3 regions of the Streptomyces sp. NPDC020299 genome follow, and region 3 is predicted to be linked to each of the others. Evidence: riboswitches for the same ligand, from Rfam matches in the RefSeq annotation. Region 3 holds a riboswitch; each other region holds the start of a gene.

Region 1 (7,621 bases), on a different contig from region 3:
TGCAGTGGCTGCTCAGCGGGGGCGGCGGCTACACCGACAACATCGGCGGCTACTCCCTCGCCTCCACGGAGAACGTCGACACCCTCACCTGGCTCAAGGACGACCTCGTGGGCAAGGGCCTGACCGGTCCGGTCGCCCCGGCCAAGCTCAACCGGGCCGACGCGTTCACCGCCTTCACGGACGGGCAGGCCGGCATGATCGACGGGCACCCGGCGCTGATCCAGCAGGCCGAGAAGAAGGGCGTGAAGTTCGGCACGGTGCCGATGCCGGGGCGGACCTCGCAGACCAGGGCGTCCATGGGCGTCGCCGACTGGATGATGGCCTTCAAGCAGAACGGCCACGCCGAGCAGGTGGGCGACTTCCTCGACTTCGTCTACGACGAGAAGAACGTCCTCGACTTCTCCCGCCGCTACGGGCTGCTGCCCGTCACCACCTCCGCGTCGGACGTCATGGCCGAGTCGTCCCGGGACAAGGCCCTGCGGCCCTTCCTCTCCGAGCTCCCCACCTCCGAGCTCTACCCCGTCGGCAAGACCTCCTGGGCGGCGGTCGCCGCCGGCATCAAGAAGGACATCGGCCAGGCGGTCGCCCCCCAGGGCAGCCCCGTCGCCACCCTCAGCCGCCTCCAGGCGACCGCCACCTCGGCGGACAGCAGCGCCGCGAGCTGAGTCGCTGTCGGTGCCCCGCGCTACCGTTCAGCACATGGAAGGGGACCAGCTGGGCCGGCGCGAGCGGGGCATCCTCGCGCTGGAACGCCGGGGCTTCGCGGGCCCCGGTGCCAAGGAGCGGGCGATACGGGAGGAACTGGGGCTGGCCCCTGTCCGCTACTACCAGCTGCTCAATGCCCTCCTCGACGATGCGCGTGCGCTGGCTTACGACCCGGTCACGGTGAATCGCCTGCGGCGTGTGCGGGAGTCGCGGCGGGGTGAGCGGTAGCCCTGGGGCTCCGCCCCAGACCCCGGCGTGCGTGACGCTCCCAGGAGTGCATCCGGGCTTGCGTGGATAGGGTCGGATCCATGGGTATCGACACGACCGACTCCACGGACCCGGACAACCCCAGGGACTCGCTGCCGACCCCCGTCACCCAGGCCGGGCGGGACGGGCTGCGCGCGCTGCTCACGCGGCCGCGCTCCGCGGTGATCGGCCTCGACTTCGACGGGACGCTGGCCCCGATCGTCGCGGACCCCGACCAGGCCCGCGCCCACCCGGAGGCCGTCCCCGCGCTCGCCGCCCTCGCCCCGAAGGTGGCCGCCGTCGCCGTGGTCACCGGCCGCCCGGCCGGCGTCGCGGTGCGGTACGGCGGCTTCGCGGGCGTTCCCGGCCTGGAGCACCTCGTCGTCCTCGGCCACTACGGCGCCGAACGCTGGGACGCCGTCACCGGCACCGTCAACGCCCCCGCCCCACACCCCGGCGTCACCGCCGTCCGCGCCGAACTGCCCGGCTTCCTCGACCGCATCGGCGCCTGGCGCGGCACCTGGATCGAGGAGAAGGGGCGGGCCGTCGCCGTGCACACCCGCCGCGCCGACGACCCGCAGGCCGCCTTCGAGGCCCTGCGCGGACCCCTCACCGACCTCGCCGCCCGCAACGGCCTGATCGTCGAGCCCGGCCGCATGGTCCTCGAACTCCGCCCGCCCGGCATGGACAAGGGCGTCGCCCTCCTGGAGTACGTCCGCGAGGCCGGCGCCGAGTCCGTCCTCTACGCCGGCGACGACCTCGGCGACCTCCCCGCCTTCGCCGCCGTCGACAAACTCCGCTCCGACGGCGTCCCCGGCCTCCTGGTCTGCAGCGGCAGCACCGAGGTCACCGAACTCGCCGAACGCGCGGACCTGGTGGTGGACGGCCCCGAGGGAGTCATGGCACTACTGCGGGGGATCGCAGCGGCGCTGAACTGAGCAAGAGCGCCACCGCTCCCCGCGCACGGCCGACAGCGGCAAGCACTGCCCCCCCTCGCCCCGAACCGGCCGCCTGCCGTCGTACAGCGGCCCGCCGCCGGTCGTCCGCGACGGCGTCACCGGTCGCCCGCTCGGTGGCCCGCTTCGGCGGGGCCGAGGCGCCGCAGGTGTCCGCTGCTCGTCTCGCCCGGCCGCAGCCGCCGCCCAGCCGTCCACGACAGCGTCACCCGCCGCCCAGCCTCGGCGGTCCGCCCCGGCAGGGGTCACGCGTCCAGTTCGTGCAGCTGGTCCAGGAACCACTGGGCCGGCGGCAGCGCCGTCGCCGCGGCGGTGAGGCGCTTCGTACGCTCCGCGCGTTCGCCGTCCGGCAGGGTGAGCGCCTGGTGGAGGGCGTGGGCCGTGCCCGTGATGTCGTACGGGTTGACCGTGAGCGCGTCCTCGCCCAGTTCCTCGTACGCGCCCGCCTCCCGCGACAGGACCAGGACGCAGCCCGCGTCGGAGACGACCGGGATCTCCTTGGCGACCAGGTTCATGCCGTCCCGGATGGGGTTGACCAGGGCCACGTCGGCCAGCCGGTACGCGGCCAGGGAGCGGGCGAAGTCATCCTTGACGTGGAGGACGACCGGGGTCCAGTCCGGCGTGCCGTACGCGGAGTTGATCTCCTCCGCCACCCGCTGCACCTCGGCCGTGTAGTCGCGGTACACCGCGAGGTCCTGCCGCGAGGGGTAGGCGAAGGCCACGTGCACCACCCGCTCACGCCACTCCGGGTGGTCGTCGAGGAGCTGCCGGTAGGCCAGCAGCCCGCGCACGATGTTCTTCGACAGCTCGGTGCGGTCGACCCGGACGATCGTCTTCCGGGCCTTTCCGCCGGGCGCCGCACCGATCTCCGCCCGCAGCGCCGTCATCCGCTCGGCCACGTCCGCCCGGTGCGCCCGCTCGCGCAGGAAGTCCGCGTCCGCGCCGAGACCGTGCACCCCGATACGCGTACCGGAGGGAATGCCGGGGCCGAGGATCTCGTGACAGCAGGCGGTGAACGCGTCCGCCCAGCGCCTGGTGAGGAACGCCGCCCGGTCCGCGCCCAGGATCCCGCCGAGCAGCTCGGCCGCGATGTCGTCGGGGAGCAGGCGGAAGTAGTCCGGCGGGGCCCAGGGGGTGTGCGAGAAGTGGCCGATGCGCAGGTCGGGGCGGAGGTGGCGGAGCATCCGGGGGGCCAGGGCCAGGTGGTAGTCCTGGACGACCACCGCCGCGCCCTCGGCCGCCTCCTCGGCCAGGGCTTCCGCGAACGCCCGGTTGTAGGCCTCGTAGGACGCCCACTGCCGCCGGAACTCCGCGTCGAAGACCGGCTCCAGCGGGGTCTGGTACAGCATGTGGTGGACGAACCACAGCACCGAGTTCGCGATGCCGTTGTACGCGTCGGAGAAGACCGTCGCGTCGATGTCGAGCATCCGCACGTGCTGCCCGCCGGTCGCGTCCACGGACAGCCGCCGGCCGCCGTGGGAGCGGCGCACGGCCTCCCGGTCGGCGTCGCTCAGCGCGGCGCACACCCACATCGCGTTCGCGTCCGGCCCGATGGCCGACAGCCCCGAGACCAGCCCGCCACCACCCCGCTTGGCGTGCAGCGAGCCATCCTCGCGTACCTCGTACGACACCGGGCCGCGGTTGGACGCGACCAGCACTTCAGCACCCTGCGTGGAAGCCATGGAAGCCATGAGTCTCAACCTAGCCCGGCCCGGAAACGCTCAAACGTGCGTTCCCTCCCATGGGGAGTGACATGGACGGGATGCGGCCGGAAGTCAGGCCACCCGTCGCGCCGCGTACTCCGCGATCTCCACCATCGGCGGCCGCTCCTCCGTGTCCACGGAGAACGTGCGCGGCTCGAAGCCGTCCTCGCCCCGCTCGAACTGGGTGAGGGAGGGCCGGATCAGATGCCCGCGGGCCAGCCGGAGCTGGGCGGTGCGGTAGATGGCGGCCGCCATCCGGCCCAGCGCCTGCCCGTCCTGGTGGCGGTGCTTGCGCACCCCCACGTCCACCTGGGCGAGGGCGTCCAGGCCGACCAGATGCAGCGCGTCGACCAGCATGCCCAGCTCCACCCCGTACCCGACGGGGAAGGGCAGCTGTTCGAGGAGGGAGCGGCGGGCCGCGTACTCCCCGCCCAGCGGCTGCACGAAGCCGGCCAGTTGCGGCCAGTGCATGTTGAGCAGGGGGCGCGCCATCAGCTCGGTGACCCGGCCGCCCTGTCCCCTCGCGCCGCCGAGCGGACGGTCGTACATGCCCTTGACCAGGTCCACGTCCGGGTCGGTCAGCAGCGGGCCGACGATCCCCGAGACGAAGTCGGAGGAGAACTCCCGCAGGTCGGCGTCGATGAAGCAGACGATGTCCCCGCCGGTGACGAGGAGCGAGCGCCACAGGACCTCGCCCTTGCCGGGTACGGCCGGGATCCGTGGCAGGACGGCGTCGCGGTGGACGACCCGGGCGCCCGCGGCGGCGGCCACCTCGGAGGTACGGTCGGTCGACCCCGAGTCCACGACGACTATCTCGTCGACGAGCGGGACCTGCCGCATCAGGTCGTGACGGATGATCGCGACGATGTCGCCGACCGTCTCCTCCTCGTTGAGCGCGGGCAGCACGACACTGACCGACTGGCCCGTGCGCTGCTTCGCGGCCAGGATCTGGTGGAGCGGACGATCGGTCACGGACCAGGAGCGGGTGCTCAGCCAGCGCTCTACTTCCTCCAGCACGGTGGGCGGCTCCTCACTGTTTGTCTCGCGGTTCGGACGACTATCTCAACTGTCCCGGCCTTCGGTTACAGTCTTGGACAACGCGGATGACCATCGCATGTCCGAGGCCACCGCTGTTCACAACCGCACACACAACCGCATACCGCTCATCCAGAGGGGCAGAGGGACACGGCCCGATGAAGCCCCGGCAACCCTCCAGTCGGTTCTCGTAGATCAGTGACCAGTCCTGATCGTTCCGCGAGGCTCCCCGGCTCGGGAAGGTGCCAAATCCGTCTCACGGCGAGATGCGTCGTGAGGAAGATGAGGAGAAAGGGCCTCGCCTCACATGGCTGCGCAGACTGTTGCAAGCACCACTGACTCCACCGTAGACCTCGGCCCCGCCGCGGCTCTGAGCTGTCGCGAATGCGGCCACCGGGTGCCGCTCGGACCGGTCTTCGCCTGCGAGGAGTGTTTCGGCCCGCTCGAGATCGCCTACGACTTCTCGGCCTACGACACCGAGGAACTCCGCCGGCGCATCGAGGCGGGCCCCGCGAACATCTGGCGTTACGCGCCTCTTCTGCCCGTCCCTGCCGACGTGGCGACCAAGCCGAACATCAACCCCGGCTGGACCGCCCTCGTCAAGGCCGACAACCTGGCCCGCGAGCTCGGCGTGACCGGCGGTCTGTACGTGAAGGACGACTCCGGCAACCCGACGCACTCCTTCAAGGACCGCGTGGTCGCCCAGGCGCTGGAGGCGGCGCGCGCCTTCGGTTTCACCACCCTCTCCTGCTCCTCCACCGGCAACCTGGCCGGCGCGGTCGGTGCCGCGGCGGCGCGGGCCGGCTTCCGTTCCTGTGTGTTCATCCCGCACGACCTGGAGCAGGGCAAGGTCGTCATGGCCGCGGTCTACGGCGGCGAGCTCGTCGGCATCGAGGGCAACTACGACGACGTGAATCGTTTCTGCTCCGAGCTGATCGGCGACCCGGCGGGCGAGGGCTGGGGCTTCGTCAACGTCAACCTGCGGCCGTACTACGCGGAGGGGTCCAAGACCCTGGCGTACGAGATCTGCGAGCAGCTCGGCTGGCAGCTCCCCGACCAGATCGTCGTGCCGATCGCCTCCGGCTCGCAGCTCACCAAGATCGACAAGGGGCTCCAGGAGCTGATCAAGCTCGGCCTGGTCGAGGACAAGCCGTACAAGATCTTCGGCGCCCAGGCCGAGGGCTGCTCGCCGGTGTCCACCGCGTACAAGGCCGGCCACGACGTCGTACGCCCGCAGAAGCCGAACACCATCGCCAAGTCCCTCGCCATCGGCAACCCGGCGGACGGGCCGTACGTCCTCGACATCGCGCGCCGCACGGGCGGGGCGGTGGAGGATGTGACGGACGAGCAGGTGGTGGACGCCATCAAGCTGCTGGCCCGCACGGAGGGCATCTTCGCGGAGACCGCGGGCGGTGTGACGGTCGGCGTCACCCAGAAGCTGATCAAGGACGGCGTCCTCGACCCGACCAAGACGACCGTCGTCCTCAACACGGGCGACGGCCTCAAGACCCTGGACGCGGTGGCAGGCACCGGCCTGACCGCCACGATCCGCCCCAACCTCGATTCGTTCCGAGAGGCAGGCCTCGCATGAGCGTGACCGTCCGTATCCCGACCATCCTGCGCACCTATACGGGCGGCCGGGCCGAGGTCCAGGCCGAGGGTGCGACCCTCGCCGACGTCATCTCCGACCTGGAGAAGAACCACACCGGCATCGCCGCCCGCGTCCTGGACGACCAGGGCAAGCTGCGCCGCTTCGTCAATGTGTACGTCAACGACGACGACGTGCGTTTTGAACAGGGTCTGGAAACGGCGACGCCGGACGGCGCGGGCGTCTCGATCATTCCGGCCGTCGCCGGCGGCTGACGCGCCCGACGCGCCCTGACGCGGCTGACCGAATGACAGAACATTACCGTCGGTAACTCAGGTTACCGAGCGTTCATCGAATTGCCCCCTCCGCGTGAGAAGCGGAGGGGGCAATTCAATGTGGTTGAGCGCGGTACAGTTGGGGAACGCGCTTCTGAACCCCGGGTCGAGAACCCCGGATTCGCACCGCACACCCGACAAGATGTAGCCAAAGTGTGCGTGTGTTTTGCGCCTTATGCGCCTTTTATGGGGTCCGACTTGCCCCGGATTCAGCCGAATTTTTGGCAGATTCCCGACCGCGCCCGTCCAGATTTCTCGTCCGATTGACCTGTTGCAGACGGCAGTTGGACAGATACATTCAGCCGCGGTCGACGCGTTCCGGCGCACGCCCCCAATCCTTGGGGGGTGAGGTCTGACCCGGATCCGCGAAGTGTGGATCTGTGCAAGGGCCAGTAATAGGGGAGTTAGGCATGGCTCAGGGCACCGTCAAGTGGTTCAACGCGGAGAAGGGGTACGGCTTCATCGCGGTCGACGGTGGTGCGGATGTATTCGTCCACTACAGCGCGATCCAGATGGACGGTTACCGCACCCTGGAAGAGGGTCAGCGAGTCGATTTCGAGATCTCGCAGGGCCAGAAGGGGCCGCAGGCGGACATGGTCCGGCTGGCGACCAGCTGAAGCACGCGCCGACTGACAGCGACTGACAGCGACGTTCTTCTGTACATCTTCGAAGGGCTCGTACCTCCCGGGTGCGAGCCCTTCGGCCTGCCCGCGACGCCGTGCGTGCCCGCTGTTCACCTGGGGATCCGCTCGAGCCGCTTGCACTCGGCATGGGCGAGTGCTAATCATTGGCGTTAGCACTCTGAAGGTGAGAGTGACAACGAAGGACCGGGTCGGTGAGGCCCGCAGGCCAAGTGGGGCAAGGAACCACGGGGTCCGCGAGCCGTCCGTCGCGGGCGCGGGCGCGGTCCGAGGGAATCACCCCCAGTCCTGGAGGGACCACTTCACATGGCCAAGATCATCGCGTTCGACGAGGAGGCGCGGCGCGGCCTCGAGCGCGGCATGAACCAGCTCGCGGACGCCGTGAAGGTGACGCTCGGCCCCAAGGGCCGCA
Region 2 (7,621 bases), on a different contig from region 3:
GCTGCTCATCATCTTCCCGCTGGTGCAGGGCCGTGAGTACGACTGGCCTGTGTGGGCGTTCCTGATGATGGCCGCCTCGGTGGTCGTCTTCGTCGCCTTCGGCACGTACGAGGCGCGCCGCAGCAAGGCCGGCCAGGATCCGCTGGTCGTCCCGAGCCTCTTCCGCAAGCGTGGGTTCAGTGGCGGCATGATCCTGGGGCTGGTCTTCTTCTCGACCATGCAGGGCTTCATGCTGGTCTTCAACCTCTACACCCAGCTCGGCCTCGGATATTCGCCGCTCAAGGCCGGACTGGTGATGGTGCCCTGGTCGGGCGGCATGATCGTCGGCTTCGGGATCGCTCAGGGTGTCGCCCGGTTCGGACGGGCCGTACTGCAGGCGGGCGCACTGGTCATGGCGGCCGGTGTGTTCGGCGTGTGGCTGACCCTCGACATGGTGGGGGGCGGCGTCGGCCCCTGGCAGCTCCTGCCGGCCCTGCTCGTCACCGGCACCGGGATGGGGCTGCTCATGGCGCCGTTCTTCGACATCGTGCTCGCCAGTGTCGAACAGCACGAGACGGGCTCGGCGTCCGGCACGATGACCGCGATGCAGCAGCTCGGCGGCGCCTTCGGCGTGGCCCTTCTCGGCACCGTGTTCTTCGGTCTGCTGGGCGGCGGCGTCGCCACCGCCGTCGACCACCACTCGGCCGGCCTGCGTGGTCGACTGGCTGCCGCGCACGTGGCGCCCGCCGTCCAGGAGCGCGTCGTGGCGGACCTGCGTCAGTGCGCCTCGGACCGCGCCGTCGCCAAGGATCCTGCCGCGACCCCGGCGTCCTGCGCGCGCCTGGAGAAGGACTCGCGGTCCGCCGTGACCTCACCACAGGCCGGTGCCCGGATACCCGCCGCGCTGGACGCCACCGCGTCGTCGGCCTTCCGGAGCGGGTTCGGCTCCGTCATGAAGACGGTGCTGTGGATCGTCGACGGCATGCTCGCCCTGACCTTCCTGCTCTCGTTCCTCCTGCCGCGCCGCGCGCGCCCCGAGGAGTCCGCCGGGCACTGAGCCGTGGCCGCCCTCTCAGAGGCCGTGCACATCACCCGGTCCGACTGGACTGCCAGCCGCGTGTGAGTACCTCTTCGGGGCCGGAGCAGGAAAGGAGCCTCCATGTCGTCGTCGACCAGGCGAACACCGCGTCCTGGCCGAACTGCCGCCCCAGCGCTCGTGCTTGGTGGTCGCTCAGGCCGACGATCGCCGCGCTGACCTCGGTGTGCCTGCTGTCCGCGTCACCCCCGACAGCGGGCCACCACCGAAGTTCCCGTCGGCGCAGCAGGCCGAGCATTTCTCGGTGGGCGCGGTCGTTGTCCGGTCGGGACGCGAGACGGCCGCGAGGGTTGTGGGCCGTGACGACGTGGATGGTCTCCCCGTCCGGGGCAGGAAACGAGCCGACCGTCACCCCGCGCGGTGCCGGTGCCACTCGGACCGTGCCTTCGGGCAGTTCGATGTCCACGACCGCCTGCTGGTAGTGCGTCCACTGCGGCATCCGGGCGATCCGTGTGCCAGCGGGCATGAGGGCCTCCGTGCGAGAGGGACCCCCTTACCCGCTGGGCAGGGAGATCCGCGCTTACCCCCACAGGCCGTGGGGGCCTGGTCTTCCCTGGAGGGCACCTTGCGCGGTGGGCGAGGTTGCCGGCCGACGCTCGTCCAGGGGCGCGATCGGCTTCGTGACCGGGACGGATGCTTGCACAGGAACCGGCTGGAAGTCCAGCCGCCGAACGGTCAGGTGAGTGTGCCGGCCAGTAGCTGTTCGGTCCATACGGTCTTGCCCTCGCGGGTGTAGCGGGTGCCCCAGCGTTCGGCCATCTGGGCCACCAGGAACAGGCCGCGGCCGCCCTCGTCGGTGGTACGGGCGCGAAGCAGGTGTGGCGAGGTATGGCTGGTGTCGCTGACCTCGCACACCAGCCACCGTTCACGGATCAGCCGCAGGGTCGCGGGGCCGCCGGCGTACCGGTAGACATTGGTGACCAGTTCGCTGGCGATCAACTCGGTGGTGAACGCCAGGTGTTCCAGACCCCATTCGGTCAGCTTGGCCGAGATCAGTGCGCGGGCGCGGGCCGCGCTGGCGGGCTCCGCCGGCAGATGCCAGGAGGCGACATCGTCCGGTGGCAGCATGCGGGTGCGGGCGATCAGCAGAGCGACGTCGTCGCTGGGGCGAGACGGCACGAGCGAGTCGACCACCGCTTGGCATGTCCGTTCCAGGGCGTCCGCGGGGCGGGTGAGCGCTGCGCAGAGCCTGGTCAGAGCGGTGTCGGCGTCGATGTGGCGTTCACCGATGACTCCGTTGGTGTACAGGCACAGCAAGCTCCCCTCGGCCAGTTCGATCTCCCGGGCCTCGAACGGCAGGCCGCCCAGGCCGAGCGGCGGGCCGGCCGGCAGGTCGAGCGGAGCCACCTGTCCGTCCGGCGCGGTCACCACCGGCGGCGGGTGACCGGCGCGGGCCATGGAGCACCGGCGGGACACGGGGTCGTACACGGCGTACAGGCAGGTGGCGCCGACGGTCTGCTCGCCCACGGGCCGTTCGCCGACCACCTCCTGTTCGGCCGCCAGCAGGTTGACCAGGTCGTCCAGGCGGGAGAGGACCTCGTCCGGTTCCAGGTCGAGACTGGCGAGCGTATGTACGGCGGTGCGCAGCCGGCCCATGGTGGCGGCAGCGTGGATACCGCGTCCCACCACGTCGCCGACGACCAGGGCGACCCGGGCCCCGGACAGCGGGATGACGTCGAACCAGTCGCCGCCCAGGCCCGGGGCCGCGCTGGCGGGCAAGTACCGCAGAGCCACCTCGACGGCCGGCTGGTCCGCGACCGCCCGGGGCAGAAGGCTGCTCTGCAGGGTGAACGCGGTCTGCTGCTGCTGGGTGAAGCGCCGGGCGTTGTCGATGGCGACGGCGGCGCGCGAGGCGAGTTCCTGGGCGAGGGTGAGGTCGTCGGCCTCGAAGGGATCGGGGCGGCGCGAACGCCACAGGGTCATCGCGCCGAGCACCAGGCCGCGTGCGGCGAGAGGCACCACGATCAGGGAGTGGACACCCAGGTCCGGAGCATGGGCCCCCTGGCGGCCTTCCGCCGAGAACCGCTCGGGCGGGACAACCGGTTCCAGGACGGGCCGCCCTTCGGCGAGGCATCTGGCCTGGGGTGTGTCGGGTCCGAAGGTCACCGGTTCGCCCTCGGGATGCGGCGGGCCGGGCTGCTGGGCACCGACGCCGGAGACCCCCACTCGCACCACGGGCCCCGCCAGGGCCCGCACCAGTTCCTCTCCGCGCGTCACCGCCTGGAGCAGGTCCACCGACGCATGGTCGGCGAGGTGCGGCACCATCACCTCGGCCAGTTCCCGGGCGGTCTCCGCCACGTCGAGGGTGGTTCCGATACGGCTGGTGGCCTGGTCGAGGAGGGCGAGCCGACGCTGGGCCCGATGGCGTTCGGTGATGTCCTCGATCATCTCGGCCACGCCCAGGACGCGGCCGGAGGGGTCCTCCATCCGGAAGGACGAGACCAGTGCGACCCGCTCCCTTGCCGGATCCTGCTCCAGGCGGGCGAACTGCTCCGAGTAGACCAGCGGTTTCCCGGTCTCCATCACCTGGCGCACCCGGTCCACGGCCTTGCGTGCGTCGTCGGGGACGAGCATCTGCCCGGTGGGCAGCCCCCGGAAGTCCGCTGCCGGAACGCCGCTGAAGCGTTCGATGGCGCGGTTGACGCGGAGCAGCCTCAGGTCGGGACCGTGGACGACCAGGCCGATCGGGCACCGGCGGTACAAGCCGTCGAGAACCGCGCGGTCCCGTTGCCACTCCAGGACGTCGGCCGCGAGTGCCCCGGCGACGAACCACTCACGGACCCGCCCCTCGCGCGCGACCTCATGGGCCCTGACCCCCATCTCCACGAGCCGCCCGTCGCGGTGCCGCAAGGGGAGCACACCGAACCAGCCGCCGGCTCTCCTGCAGTCGGCCGCGGCCTCCCTGGCGGCCGGCAGATCGCGAGGACCGACAAGGAACTCGAATGCCCGGCGACCGAGCACGGCCGCGTCCTGATGGCCGAGCAGGTCCTGCGCCCGCCGGTTCCATCCGACCACGACTCCCCGGTCGTCGAGCACCGCCAAGGCGGCAAGGTGCAGGGCGAACGGATCGTCATGACTCTCGCTGAGCTCCGTCATCCGCTTCTCCACCGCTGGGCACCACCCTGTACTAGGTCACCGATGTATTGAAACCCGGCGAGGACGTGCGGTCTCGTCCGCCGTGTAGCACGGCGTGGCGGACTTGAGCGGTTGCGGCAGGCGCGGTGGCCCGCTCATGCCGGACGTCGTGGAGACGTCCGCAGCTCGCGTGCCGCCAGCGCCCAGCTGAGCTCCACCGCGGTGTCCGGAGCGTCCAGACCGGTGCCGGTCAGCTCCTCGAAACGACGCAGCCGGTAGCGGACGGTGTTGACATGGACGTGTGCGCCGCGGGCGACCTCGCGGACGCGCCGTCCCCTCTCCAGGTATGCCCGCACCGACTCCTCGATGAGCGCACCGAACTCCCCCTCCGCCTCCAGTGGGCGCAGATAGCGGTCGAGCAGCAGCTCGGCGAGGTCCGGTTCGGCGACGACAGCCACCCGCCAGGACAGGTCGCCCAGGTCGTACACGCCACGCAGAGCGTACGCACGGGCGGCTTCCAGCAGCCTGCCGGCGGCACGGAAGGAACGGTGCACCGCGGTCAGGTCCGTCGGCGGGCCGAGCCCCGCCGTCACCTGAAGGTCACCGGTCTCCGGCTTTGCCTCGACGACTCCGGCGACGGTCTCGTCCAGCACGGTGAGCAGCGCGCCCCGGCCGTGCCCGCGGCCGTGGGACTCCAGGGAGCGTTCCAGCGTGTCCGGAGCGGCATCGCCGTTCGAGACAGCCCTGATGGCCCGGTACGGCCGCGACGGGTCCAGTCCGTAGATCGCCGCACCGCTGTGGATCGCCGCCGTGCTCAGCGTCCCGTGGAGCAGCCCGCGGAGGAAGTCGGCGCGGCGCCGGGCGTCGAGCAGCGCGGAGGCGACCTCTGCCTCCCGGTGGACGGCGGCGATCCGCAGACTCGCGACGTCCGCGAGCTCCCACAGGCACTTGGTGCGGTCGACGATGAGGCCAGGCTCCAGCGCGCGTCGGGTCGCCTCCGCGAGGAACAGATCGCGTATCGCGCTCAGCGCCCGGCGGAAGGCGCGGAGCCCGTCGCTGAGCGGCACGCCCCGGGCGGCACGGTCCCGGGCCACATCGGCTTCGTCGAAGTCCTCCGGCGCGGGCACCGTCCCCGCTCGCAGCACCGTGAGAGCCCGTTGGAAGTGCCGGTGCCAGATCTCGTCCAGGAGTTCCCGCGGGACCGCGCGGTAGGAGGGGATGTGGTCCGCCAGCTCCGCGTGCAACCGCCCGCCCAGGGGCCACTGCTGCGCGGCCATGGCGGCGATGACCCGTTCGAGGGGCGCGGTCGCGCCCGACCGTACGGGCATGGACCTCACCTCCGCCCCTTCGGTACCGGCCGTTGTGCAACTGAACAATATGCCGCCGTCCGGCCTTGGCCGGGGAGCCGTCGACAATCCCCGGCCGCCGAAAGCACAGTGGCACGGCCACCCTGACGACGAGAGCGGAGACCTCCATGACCGACGAGCACCACCGCCGACCCCACCTGGCCGCCGCTGGCACCGGACCGCGGCTCGCGCCCCTGCCCGAGGACGGCTGGGACCCGTCCACGCGGGAGTTGCTCGCCCCGATTCCCCGGGACGCGGACGGCCACGTCGCCAACGTCTTCACCACCCTGGTGCGGCACCCCGGCCTCTTCCGGCACTTCCTGCCGTTCGGCAGCCACCTGCTGCGCGACGGCCGTCTTCCGGACCGGACCCGGGAACTGCTGATCCTGCGTACCGCGTGCAACACCCGCGCCGGTTACGAATGGGGGCGCCATGTGCCGCTGGCCCGGGCCGCCGGGGTCACCGACGAGGAGATCCAGCGGGTGGGCGCGGGGCCGGACGCCCAGGGGTGGGCGCTGGACGACGCCGATCTGCTGCGTGCCGCCGACGAACTGCACCGGGACGCACGCCTGTCCGCGGCCACCTGGTCCGCACTCGCCGCCGGCCACGACGAGGCACAGCTGATCGAGATCACCATGCTCGTCGGCCAGTACCACATGGTCGCGTTCTTCCTGAACTCCGCCGGTACGCGGCTCGAACCCGGCTACAACTCGGAGGCTCTGCCCGGGGCCGGAGCGGACGCGAAGGAAGGAGACCGCAACGATGCCTGAGCCCCGGCACCCCGCGATCCACCCGGCCGGCCTCCTGACCGGCCGGAACGTGCTGGTCATCGGCGCGGGCACCCGCCCCAGCGACGATCCGCGGGCCCCGGTGGGCAACGGACGTGCGGTGGCCGTGCTCGCCGCCCGCCAGGGAGCCTCCGTGGCCTGTGCCGACGTCTCCCCCTCCGCCGCGGCGGCCACCGCTGCCCTGGTCGGTGAGGAGGGCTCCCGTGGCCTTCCCCTGGCCGGCGACGCCACGGATCCCGACCAGTCCTCGGCCATGGTCACCGAGGCCCTTCGCGAACTGGGCACGCTCGACGCGCTCGTGGTCAACGTCGGCATCGGCCTCGGCGCGGGCCTGGCGGACACCTCACCGCAGCAGTGGGAACGTGTGCTCTCGCTCAACCTGAGCGCTCCCTTCCTCGCCGCCAAGTACGCACTGCCCGCGCTCTCCGACGGCGGCTCGATCGTCTTCGTCGGTTCCGTGGCCGGGCTGCGCGCGGCCACGGACTCGCCCGCCTACGACAGTTCCAAGGCAGGCCTGTTCGGTCTCACGCGCCATGTCGCCAAGGAGGGCGGGCCGCGTGGGATCCGCGCCAACCTGGTCGTCCCGGGCCTCATCGACACCCCGATGGGGCGCGAGGCCTCGGCCCGGCGGGCGTCGCGTTCCACCTCGTTCAGCCGGATACCGCTCGGACGCCAGGGCACCGGCTGGGAGGTGGCGGAAGCCGTCACCTTCCTGCTCTCCGAGCGCGCCTCCTACATCACCGGGCAGAGCCTGGTGGTGGACGGCGGGTTGAGCGCCGTCTGAGCACGTGACCGTCTCTCCGCTCCGCGGGGCGGGGGCGGGGGCGGTCCCGAAGGGCATCGACCGGGACCGCCCCCGCCGGCTCAGTGCGTCAGCGGGCCGAACTCCCTGCGGGTGTCCACCGGCTTGCCGAACAGCTGCCAGCGCTCACCCTTGAACCGCATCAGCTGCATCGTCTCGAGCGGGAAGGCGTCGCCGTGGCCCGTGGACATGGTGACACCGGGCAGCAGCAGGCCCACCTTCACGTCCTTCAGGTTGCGCACCGCGTCCCGCAGCCCTTCCCTGGTCGGGCACTTCATCGCGTCCAGGGCCTTGTGCAGGCTGGAGGCGACGGCCCAGCCATAGGCGTTGAACTGGTTGGCCGGGTCGGCGTCCGGGGCGTACTTGTGCAGGGCCTTCGTGTAGGTCTTCATCTCGGGGTCCTTCGCCCACTGCGGGTCGGCGGGGTCCTTGAAGTAGGTCGCCGAGACCACACCCTGCACGTTCTTGAACCCGACGGGCTGGAGCACGGCGGCGGACGAGGCCACGTTGTTCACGATGTGCAGCGGGTTCCACC
Region 3 (7,621 bases):
GCGGTCCACTGGGCCCGCACCCTGATGTCCGACGTGGAGGTCGCAGACGAGCGTCACCCGATCGCGGCCTCCCCCGAGGTCCGGGCGAAGGTCCACGCCGACTTCAAGCTGGGCGCCCAGGAGTCGGCGCTCGGCCGCCGCAAGCTGATCCGCAACACGATGCTCGGCGCGCTCACCCTGGTGCCGCTCTCCGGCGTCGTCCTGCTGCGTGACCTCGGTCCGCTGCCCCAGACCAAGCTCCGCCACACGATCTGGTCCAAGGGCAAGCTGCTGGTCAACGTGAACACCAACCTGCCGCTGCGTCCCGAGGACGTGCAGGTCGGCTCCCTCACCTTCGCCAAGCCCGACGGGCTGGAGGAGGCGCAGGAGGATTTCCAGAACGAGATCGCCAAGGCGGCCCTGATGATCATCCGGCTCCAGCCGGACAACATCAAGGACAAGCGCGAGCTCGAGTGGTCGCACGAGGGCATCGTCGCGTACTCGAAGATCTGCACCCACGTCGGTTGCCCGATCTCCCTGTACGAGCAGCAGACGCACCACGTGCTGTGCCCGTGCCACCAGTCCACCTTCGACCTCTCCGACGGTGCCCGAGTGATCTTCGGCCCCGCCGGTCACGCCCTGCCCCAGCTCCGCATCGGTGTGAACGGCGACGGTTACCTCCAGGCCCTCGGCGACTTCGAGGAGCCCGTCGGTCCTGCATTCTGGGAGCGCGGATGAATACTTCAGCCAACGAAACGAATTCACCTGCCGCTGACGCGGCGGGCCGCCCCCGCGGGAAGGCACCGGCCGGCGAGCGCGTCGCCGACTGGGCCGACGGCCGGCTCGGGATCTACTCCCTGGCCAAGGCCAACATGCGCAAGATCTTCCCCGACCACTGGTCGTTCATGTTGGGTGAGGTCTGCCTCTACAGCTTCCTCATCATCATCCTCACGGGTGTGTACCTGACGCTGTTCTTCCACCCGTCGATGAACGAGGTGGAGTACCACGGCAGCTACGTCCCGCTGCAGGGCCAGCTGATGAGCGAGGCGTTCAGCTCGACCCTGCACATCTCCTTCGACGTGCGCGGTGGTCTGCTCATCCGGCAGATCCACCACTGGGCCGCGCTGATCTTCCTGGCCGGCATGTTCGTGCACATGATGCGCGTGTTCTTCACCGGCGCGTTCCGCAAGCCGCGTGAGATCAACTGGCTGTTCGGCTTCCTGCTGTTCGTCCTGGGCATGTTCACCGGCTTCACCGGTTACTCGCTCCCGGACGACCTGCTCTCCGGCACCGGTGTCCGCTTCACCGAGGGCGCGATCCTGTCCATGCCGATCGTCGGCACGTACATCTCGTTCTTCCTCTTCGGCGGCGAGTTCCCCGGCCACGACTTCGTGGCCCGGTTCTACTCGATCCACATCCTGCTGCTGCCGGGCATCATGCTCGGCCTGGTCGTCGGCCACCTGATCCTGGTCTTCTACCACAAGCACACGCAGTTCGCGGGTCCCGGCAAGAGCAACAAGAACGTCGTCGGCATGCCGCTGCTGCCGGTCTACATGGCCAAGGCCGGAGGCTTCTTCTTCCTGGTCTTCGGTGTCATCGCGGCCATCGCGGCGATCGCCCAGATCAACCCGATCTGGGCCATGGGCCCCTACCGACCGGACCAGGTGTCCACCGGCGCACAGCCCGACTGGTACATGGGCTTCGCCGAGGGTCTGATCCGCTACATGCCGGGCTGGGAGATCAACCTCTGGGGCCACACGCTCGTCCTGGGCGTGTTCATCCCGCTGGTCCTCTTCGGCGTCGTGCTCGCGGCGATCGCGCTCTACCCGTTCATCGAGTCCTGGGTCACCGGCGACAAGAGCGAGCACCACATCCTGGACCGCCCGCGCAACGCCCCGACCCGTACCGGGTTCGGCGTCGCCTGGATCACCGTCTACATGATCGGTCTCGTCGGCGGCGGCAACGACCTGTGGGCCACGCACTTCCACCTGTCGATCAACGACGTCACCTGGTTCGTCCGGATCGGCTTCTTCGCCGGACCGGTCATCGCGTTCATCGTCACCAAGCGGATCTGCCTCGGCCTCCAGCGCCGCGACCGCGACAAGGTGCTGCACGGCCGCGAGACCGGCATCATCAAGCGCCTGCCACACGGTGAGTTCATCGAGGTCCACGAGCCGCTCAGCCAGGAGCAGCTGCACACCCTCACGGCTCACAACCAGTACGAGCCGGCCGAGATCGGCCCGACGGTCGACGAGAACGGCGTCGAGCGGAAGATCAAGGGCTCCGAGAAGCTGCGCGCCAAGCTCAGCAACGCCTACTACGGCGAGGACAACCAGATCCCGAAGCCGAGTGTGGAGGAGTACAAGGAGATCACGAGCGGCCACGGCCACCACTGATCGCTGCGCACGCCACGCCACGCGCGAAGGGCCCCGTCCGGTGTTCGGACGGGGCCCTTCGCCGTGCCCCGGCCTGGATAGGGTGGCAGCACACTCTTCTACGACGACACACTCTTCTACGACCACCAGGAGCGGCTGATGAGCGCTGTGACCCCCGCTGGAGGCGACACCGCGGCGGGCCGTTCCTGGCCCGAGGTACTGAACGCCCTGCTGTACGGCCGCGACCAGAGCGCCGACGCGACGGCCTGGGCGATGGACCAGATCATGCGCGGCGAGGCCACCGACGCGCAGATCGCCGGCTTCGTGGTCGCGCTGCGTGCCAAGGGCGAGACCGTCGAGGAGATCACCGGTGTGGTCCGGGCGATGTACGAGCACGCCAACGTCATCGAGGTGTCGGGCCGCACGGTCGACATCGTGGGCACCGGCGGCGACGGCGCCAAGACGGTGAACATCTCCACGATGTCGGCGCTCGTGGTGGCCGGCACGGGCGCGAAGGTCGTCAAGCACGGCAACCGGGCGGCCTCCTCGGCGTCGGGCTCGTCGGACGTCCTGGAGAAGCTGGGCGTCAATCTGGACCTGACGCCCCAGCGGGTGGCCGAGGTCGCCGAGGAGGCGGGCATCACCTTCTGCTTCGCGGTGAAGTTCCACCCGGCGCTGCGTCATGTGGCCGCCGCGCGCGGCCAGCTGGGCATCCGGACGGTCTTCAACGCCCTCGGGCCGCTGACCAACCCGGCGAAGGTGAAGGCACAGGCGGTCGGCGTCGCGGACCCCCGGCTGGCGCCGATGATCGCGGGTGTCCTGGCCGAACGCGGCAACTCCTCCCTGGTCTTCCGCGGCGACGACGGCCTCGACGAGCTGACCACGACGGCCACGTCCCACGTCTGGGTCGTGCGCGACGGCAAGGTCACCGAGGAGCGCTTCGACCCGCGCGACGTAGGCATCGAGCTGGTGCCGGTTCAGGCCCTGCGCGGCGGTGACCCGTCGTACAACGCCGAGGTCGCCCTGAGACTCCTCGACGGCGAGACGGGCCCCGTACGGGACGCCGTGCTGCTGAACTCGGCGGCGGCCCTGGTGGCCCTGGACCCGGCTCAGGAGCCGCTGGCCGAGCAGCTGAGCGCCGGGATGCGCAAGGCGGCCGATTCGATCGACTCCGGCTCGGCCAGACGGACCCTGGAGCGCTGGGTGGCCGCGAGCAACGCGTAACGCCGGAGGGCCGCGGGAGTACAGTGAAGAGGTGGTAGCTCTCCCGCGGCCGCTCCGCTTTCCCCTGCGGTGTCCGGGAGGGCGGGCCGCGAGGAGCGAGGCATGATCCACTCAGCCGATATCCGCGAGTGGCGCAACCGCGACGTGATCGATCCCAGGGGCCGCAAGATCGGGGCCCTCGAAGCGGTCTACCTGGACACCACCGACGACACGCCCGCCATGGTCACCGTCCGCACCGGGATGCCGACCCGGCATCGGCTCGTCTTCGTCCCGCTCGACGAGGCGACCCTCGGACCCGGTTACGTGCGGGTGGCCCACGCCCGCGGGCAGGTGAAGAAGTCGCCGTCCATCGGCATGGACGACGTCCTCCCGGCCGAGCGGGAACACGAGATCTTCGAACACTACGACAGGCCCTACGAGGCCGGTGCCGCACGCGGGCGCCGTCTCGCGCGCGGCTGACCGGTCTGCCGGAGGATGTGGTCACCCATGGCGCTCTTCCTGTTCCTGATCATCGTGGCGATCGTCCTGGGACTCGTCGGCGTGGCGAACGGGTTGTTCTACCTCCTGGTCATCGGCGCGGTGGTCCTGGCGCTGGACCTGGTGCTGTTCGGTATGCGCTGGTCCCGGCGCTCGCATCGGCACCACTTCGTCCGCTGACCTCGACGCGAGGCGGGTGTCCCGCGATCCGGACACGGGTTGCGGGCCGGTGATCGGCTCGCGTACGTTCTTTCGCAGGTCATGAGTGACAGTCATGAGGCCCCGGCCGACTGTCCGGCAACCCTCCGTCCGTGGCGGGGTGCCCCGGGTGAAGACCAGGCCGCAGGCAGCGAGGTCTGCGGCAAGCGCGGACCCCTCGCACGCCAGGGGTCCTGGTCGTCGAGGGAGCCTTCCGTGAGCAAGCGAATGCGATAGGGCGCCGAGCCCCGCCTCCGCATACCCCTTTCACCCTGTCGGCGCTGGAGCACCCGTTCGCTCGCGTCGGCGATCTCCGCCTGCTTTCACGGGAGTACACCCATGTCCGTCTCCGCTCTTGCCGCCGACCAGTCCGTCTGTGCCCCGCTGCCCGTGCTGGGCCGGGACGTCACCGTGCCGCTCGTCACCGGCGGCGAGGTCTCCTACGCCGCGCTCGACTACGCGGCCAGCGCCCCCGCGCTCCAGCGGGTCTGGGACGACGTGGCCGCGTACGCCCCGTACTACGGCAGCGTGCACCGGGGCGCCGGTTACCTCTCGCAGCTGTCCACCGACCTCTTCGAGAACGCCCGGAAGACCGTCGCCGAGTTCCTCGACTGCCGGGACGACGACCAGGTGGTCTTCACCCGGTCCACCACGGACTCCCTCAACCTGCTCGCCCGCGCGCTGCCCGCCGACTGCCAGGTCTTCGTCTTCGAGACCGAGCACCACGCCTCGCTGCTGCCCTGGCAGGACGCCCGGGTCACCTGCCTCGACGCCCCGCGCACCCCGCGGCAGGCCGTCGAGACGCTGGAGCGGGCCCTGGCCGACCGCGACCCCTACGGTCCGGCCCTGGTGTGCGTCACCGGCGCCTCGAACGTCACCGGCGAGCTGTGGCCGGTCCGCGAGCTGGCCGCCGCCGCCCACGCGCACGGCGCCCGGATCGTCCTGGACGCCGCCCAGCTGGCCCCGCACCACCCGGTGTCCGTCCGGGACCTCTACGTCGACTGGGTCGCCTTCTCCGGGCACAAGCTGTACGCCCCGTTCGGCTCCGGCGTCCTCGCCGGTCGCGCCGACTGGCTCCAGGCTGCCGAGCCGTACCTCGCGGGCGGCGGCGCCAGCCGCAAGGTCAGCCGGCGTGACGACGGGGGAGTGGACGTGGAGTGGCACGACAGCGCCGCCCGCCACGAGGCCGGCTCCCCGAACGTCATCGGCGCCTACTCCATCGCCTCGGCCTGCAAGGCACTCACCGAGGCGGGCTTCGACACCCTGGTCGCCCGGGAGGAGTACCTGATCGGGAAGGTCCGCGCGGGCCTCGCCGAGGTCCCCGAGGTCCGGGTCCTCTCCCTCTTCGGCGACGACGCCCCGCGCGTCGGCGTCATCTCCTTCGTCGTCGACGGCTGGAACAGCTCGCACTTCGCCGCCGCCCTCTCCGCCGAGTACGGCATCGGCGTCCGCGACGGCCTGTTCTGCGCCCACCCCCTCCTGCGCACCCTGCTCGGCAGCGACCCGCAGACCCAGGGCGAGTGCGGCGCCCCCGAGGCCGCACCCGGCGAGAAGTCCCTCAACGCCATCCGCGTCAGCTTCGGCGCGGGCACGCCGGACGAGCACGTGGAGCGGTTCGTCGGCGCGGTCCGCGAGCTCGTACGCACCGGCGCGAAGTGGAACTACCGCACCGAGAACGGCCGTTGCGTGCCGGCCGTCTGATCACCGCCGCCACCTCCGGACCCGCGGGCGAGCACGGCGGCCGGTCCCGGGGCCGCCGCCCCGCTCGTCGCGGGCGGCGTGGTCCGCACGGGCTGCTGCCCGCGCGGCTCCCGGTGGCGGGCAGTCCCCGCAGGCGGCCGAAGCGCGGTTCGCGGTCCGGCCGGCGACGGCACCAAGGCGTGGTCGTACGACCCGGCCCCGGGCGGCCTCCTCCGCATGGCGGCGTCCGGCGGCACCGCCATGCGCGCGGCGACGACGGCGTGCGGGCGTTCGGCCTGGACGGCCCCGCTCACCGGCGTCGACGGGGTACCGGCCCTTTCCCGCGACCTGATCCGCCGGGCAGGCCCTAGTTGTCCAGCCCGATCGCGAAGGCCGCCTCGAGGTCGTGCTGGGAGTAGGTGCGGAACGCCACGTGGGTGTCGGTGCCCTCGACGCCGGGGATCTTGCTGATCTTGCCGGGGATGACATCCGCCAGGTTCTCGTGCTGGCGTACGCGGACCATGGCGATCAGGTCGTAGGTGCCGGTGACGGAGAAGACCTCGCTGACGCTGTCCAGCGCGGCGATCTGCTCCGCGATCTCGGGGATCCGGTCCACGCTGGTCTTGATGAGCACGATCGCGGTGATCACGGCTGGTTCTCTCCCTCGGGGGCCGGAGCTGGGGCGGGCTCAACTTTAGGGCAGGCCCTCATGGCCCGCCCGAACAGCACCCACGCGAGGACGAAGCCCAGTCCGAAGCCCACCAGGTGGGCCAGGTACGCCACGCCCGGGCCCTGGACGGCCCGGCGTGCCGCCAGCCATTGCAGGGCCGCCCAGAAGGGCAGGACGACCCAGGCGGGGAAGCGCAGCGGGAGAAAGAACAGAAAGGGGAGGAGACTGGTGACGCGGGCACCGGGGAACAGGTAGAGGAACGCGCCGAGCACCGCCGAGATCGCCCCCGACGCCCCGACCAGGGACTGCTCGGAGGTGGCGTTGGCGGCGGCGTAGCCGAGCAGCGCCAGGTAGCCGCAGCCGAGATAGAAGAGGGTGAACCGCACGCGGCCCATCCGTTCCTCGGTCATCGCCCCGAAGACGTAGAGGAAGAGCATGTTGCCCAGCAGATGCACCCAGCTGCCGTGCACGAACAGTGCCGTGGCCGGGGTGAGGACCGCCCGGGCCGGGCCGTCGAAGAGCTCGGCGGGGATCACGCCCCAGTGCCGGAAGTAGGCCCGCTGGGCGGCGAGCAGTCCGTCGCCGGAGCCGTACTCCGGATTCAGCCCGGCCGCCGGCCCGACCAGGAAGAGCAGGCAGCACAGGACGATCAGGGCGTACGTCATCGGCGCCGGCGAGCGCCGGACCCGCTCCAGGGTCCCGCCGGCCGCCGCGCTCCAGTTGCTGATCATGGACACAGAGCATGACGTAACCGGACGCAAGCGAACAGACCGCCTCGCCGCCGTGGACGGACGGGCGGCGAGTACCCGCCAGGCCGTAGGGTTACGAGCCACACGCGTCGCCGAGAGGACGCGTCACGGACACTAGAAGGAAGCGAACAGTCACGATGCCGGTTCCCCTGCCGACCGACCAGACCCGGTGGCGCTGCACGCTCTGCGGCAACCTCACCCGCTTCGACGTGACCCGCTCGTCGAAGGTCGTCGAGTACATCCACCTCGACCTCGCCGGTGCGCCGAAG

The links. Region 3 has a riboswitch for S-adenosylmethionine ahead of ACH45E_RS12615 (aminotransferase class V-fold PLP-dependent enzyme). Riboswitches for the same ligand answer to the same signal wherever they lie in the genome.
Region 1: it holds a riboswitch for S-adenosylmethionine, as region 3 does, so the genes downstream of both, thrC (threonine synthase) here and ACH45E_RS12615 (aminotransferase class V-fold PLP-dependent enzyme) in region 3, are expected to answer to the same signal.
Region 2: it holds a riboswitch for S-adenosylmethionine, as region 3 does, so the genes downstream of both, ACH45E_RS05810 (DUF3293 domain-containing protein) here and ACH45E_RS12615 (aminotransferase class V-fold PLP-dependent enzyme) in region 3, are expected to answer to the same signal.

The regions. Positions count from the first base shown of each region.
Region 1 is NZ_JBIRWL010000029.1:37,661-45,281, reverse strand. It holds gene ACH45E_RS42275 (extracellular solute-binding protein) at 1-665, shown strand, start outside; gene ACH45E_RS42270 (DUF3263 domain-containing protein) at 700-933, shown strand; gene otsB (trehalose-phosphatase) at 1,014-1,889, shown strand; gene ACH45E_RS42260 (trehalose-6-phosphate synthase) at 2,153-3,589, opposite strand; gene ACH45E_RS42255 (glucosyl-3-phosphoglycerate synthase) at 3,683-4,627, opposite strand; SAM riboswitch class I at 4,771-4,934, shown strand; gene thrC (threonine synthase) at 4,953-6,236, shown strand; gene ACH45E_RS42245 (ubiquitin-like small modifier protein 1) at 6,233-6,508, shown strand; gene ACH45E_RS42240 (cold-shock protein) at 6,979-7,185, shown strand; gene groL (chaperonin GroEL) at 7,516-7,621, shown strand, end outside.
Region 2 is NZ_JBIRWL010000002.1:352,900-360,520, reverse strand. It holds gene ACH45E_RS05815 (MFS transporter) at 1-1,036, shown strand, start outside; gene ACH45E_RS05810 (DUF3293 domain-containing protein) at 1,068-1,541, opposite strand; SAM riboswitch class IV at 1,587-1,701, opposite strand; gene ACH45E_RS05805 (SpoIIE family protein phosphatase) at 1,751-4,171, opposite strand; gene ACH45E_RS05800 (helix-turn-helix domain-containing protein) at 4,306-5,478, opposite strand; gene ACH45E_RS05795 (carboxymuconolactone decarboxylase family protein) at 5,625-6,266, shown strand; gene ACH45E_RS05790 (SDR family oxidoreductase) at 6,259-7,068, shown strand; gene ACH45E_RS05785 (ABC transporter substrate-binding protein) at 7,149-7,621, opposite strand, start outside.
Region 3 is NZ_JBIRWL010000004.1:272,416-280,036, reverse strand. It holds gene ACH45E_RS12640 (Rieske 2Fe-2S domain-containing protein) at 1-717, shown strand, start outside; gene ACH45E_RS12635 (cytochrome bc complex cytochrome b subunit) at 714-2,375, shown strand; gene trpD (anthranilate phosphoribosyltransferase) at 2,514-3,578, shown strand; gene ACH45E_RS12625 (PRC-barrel domain-containing protein) at 3,681-4,037, shown strand; gene ACH45E_RS12620 (hypothetical protein) at 4,065-4,235, shown strand; SAM riboswitch class IV at 4,313-4,429, shown strand; gene ACH45E_RS12615 (aminotransferase class V-fold PLP-dependent enzyme) at 4,593-5,954, shown strand; gene ACH45E_RS12610 (Lrp/AsnC ligand binding domain-containing protein) at 6,301-6,582, opposite strand; gene ACH45E_RS12605 (rhomboid family intramembrane serine protease) at 6,579-7,334, opposite strand; gene ACH45E_RS12600 (hypothetical protein) at 7,490-7,621, shown strand, end outside.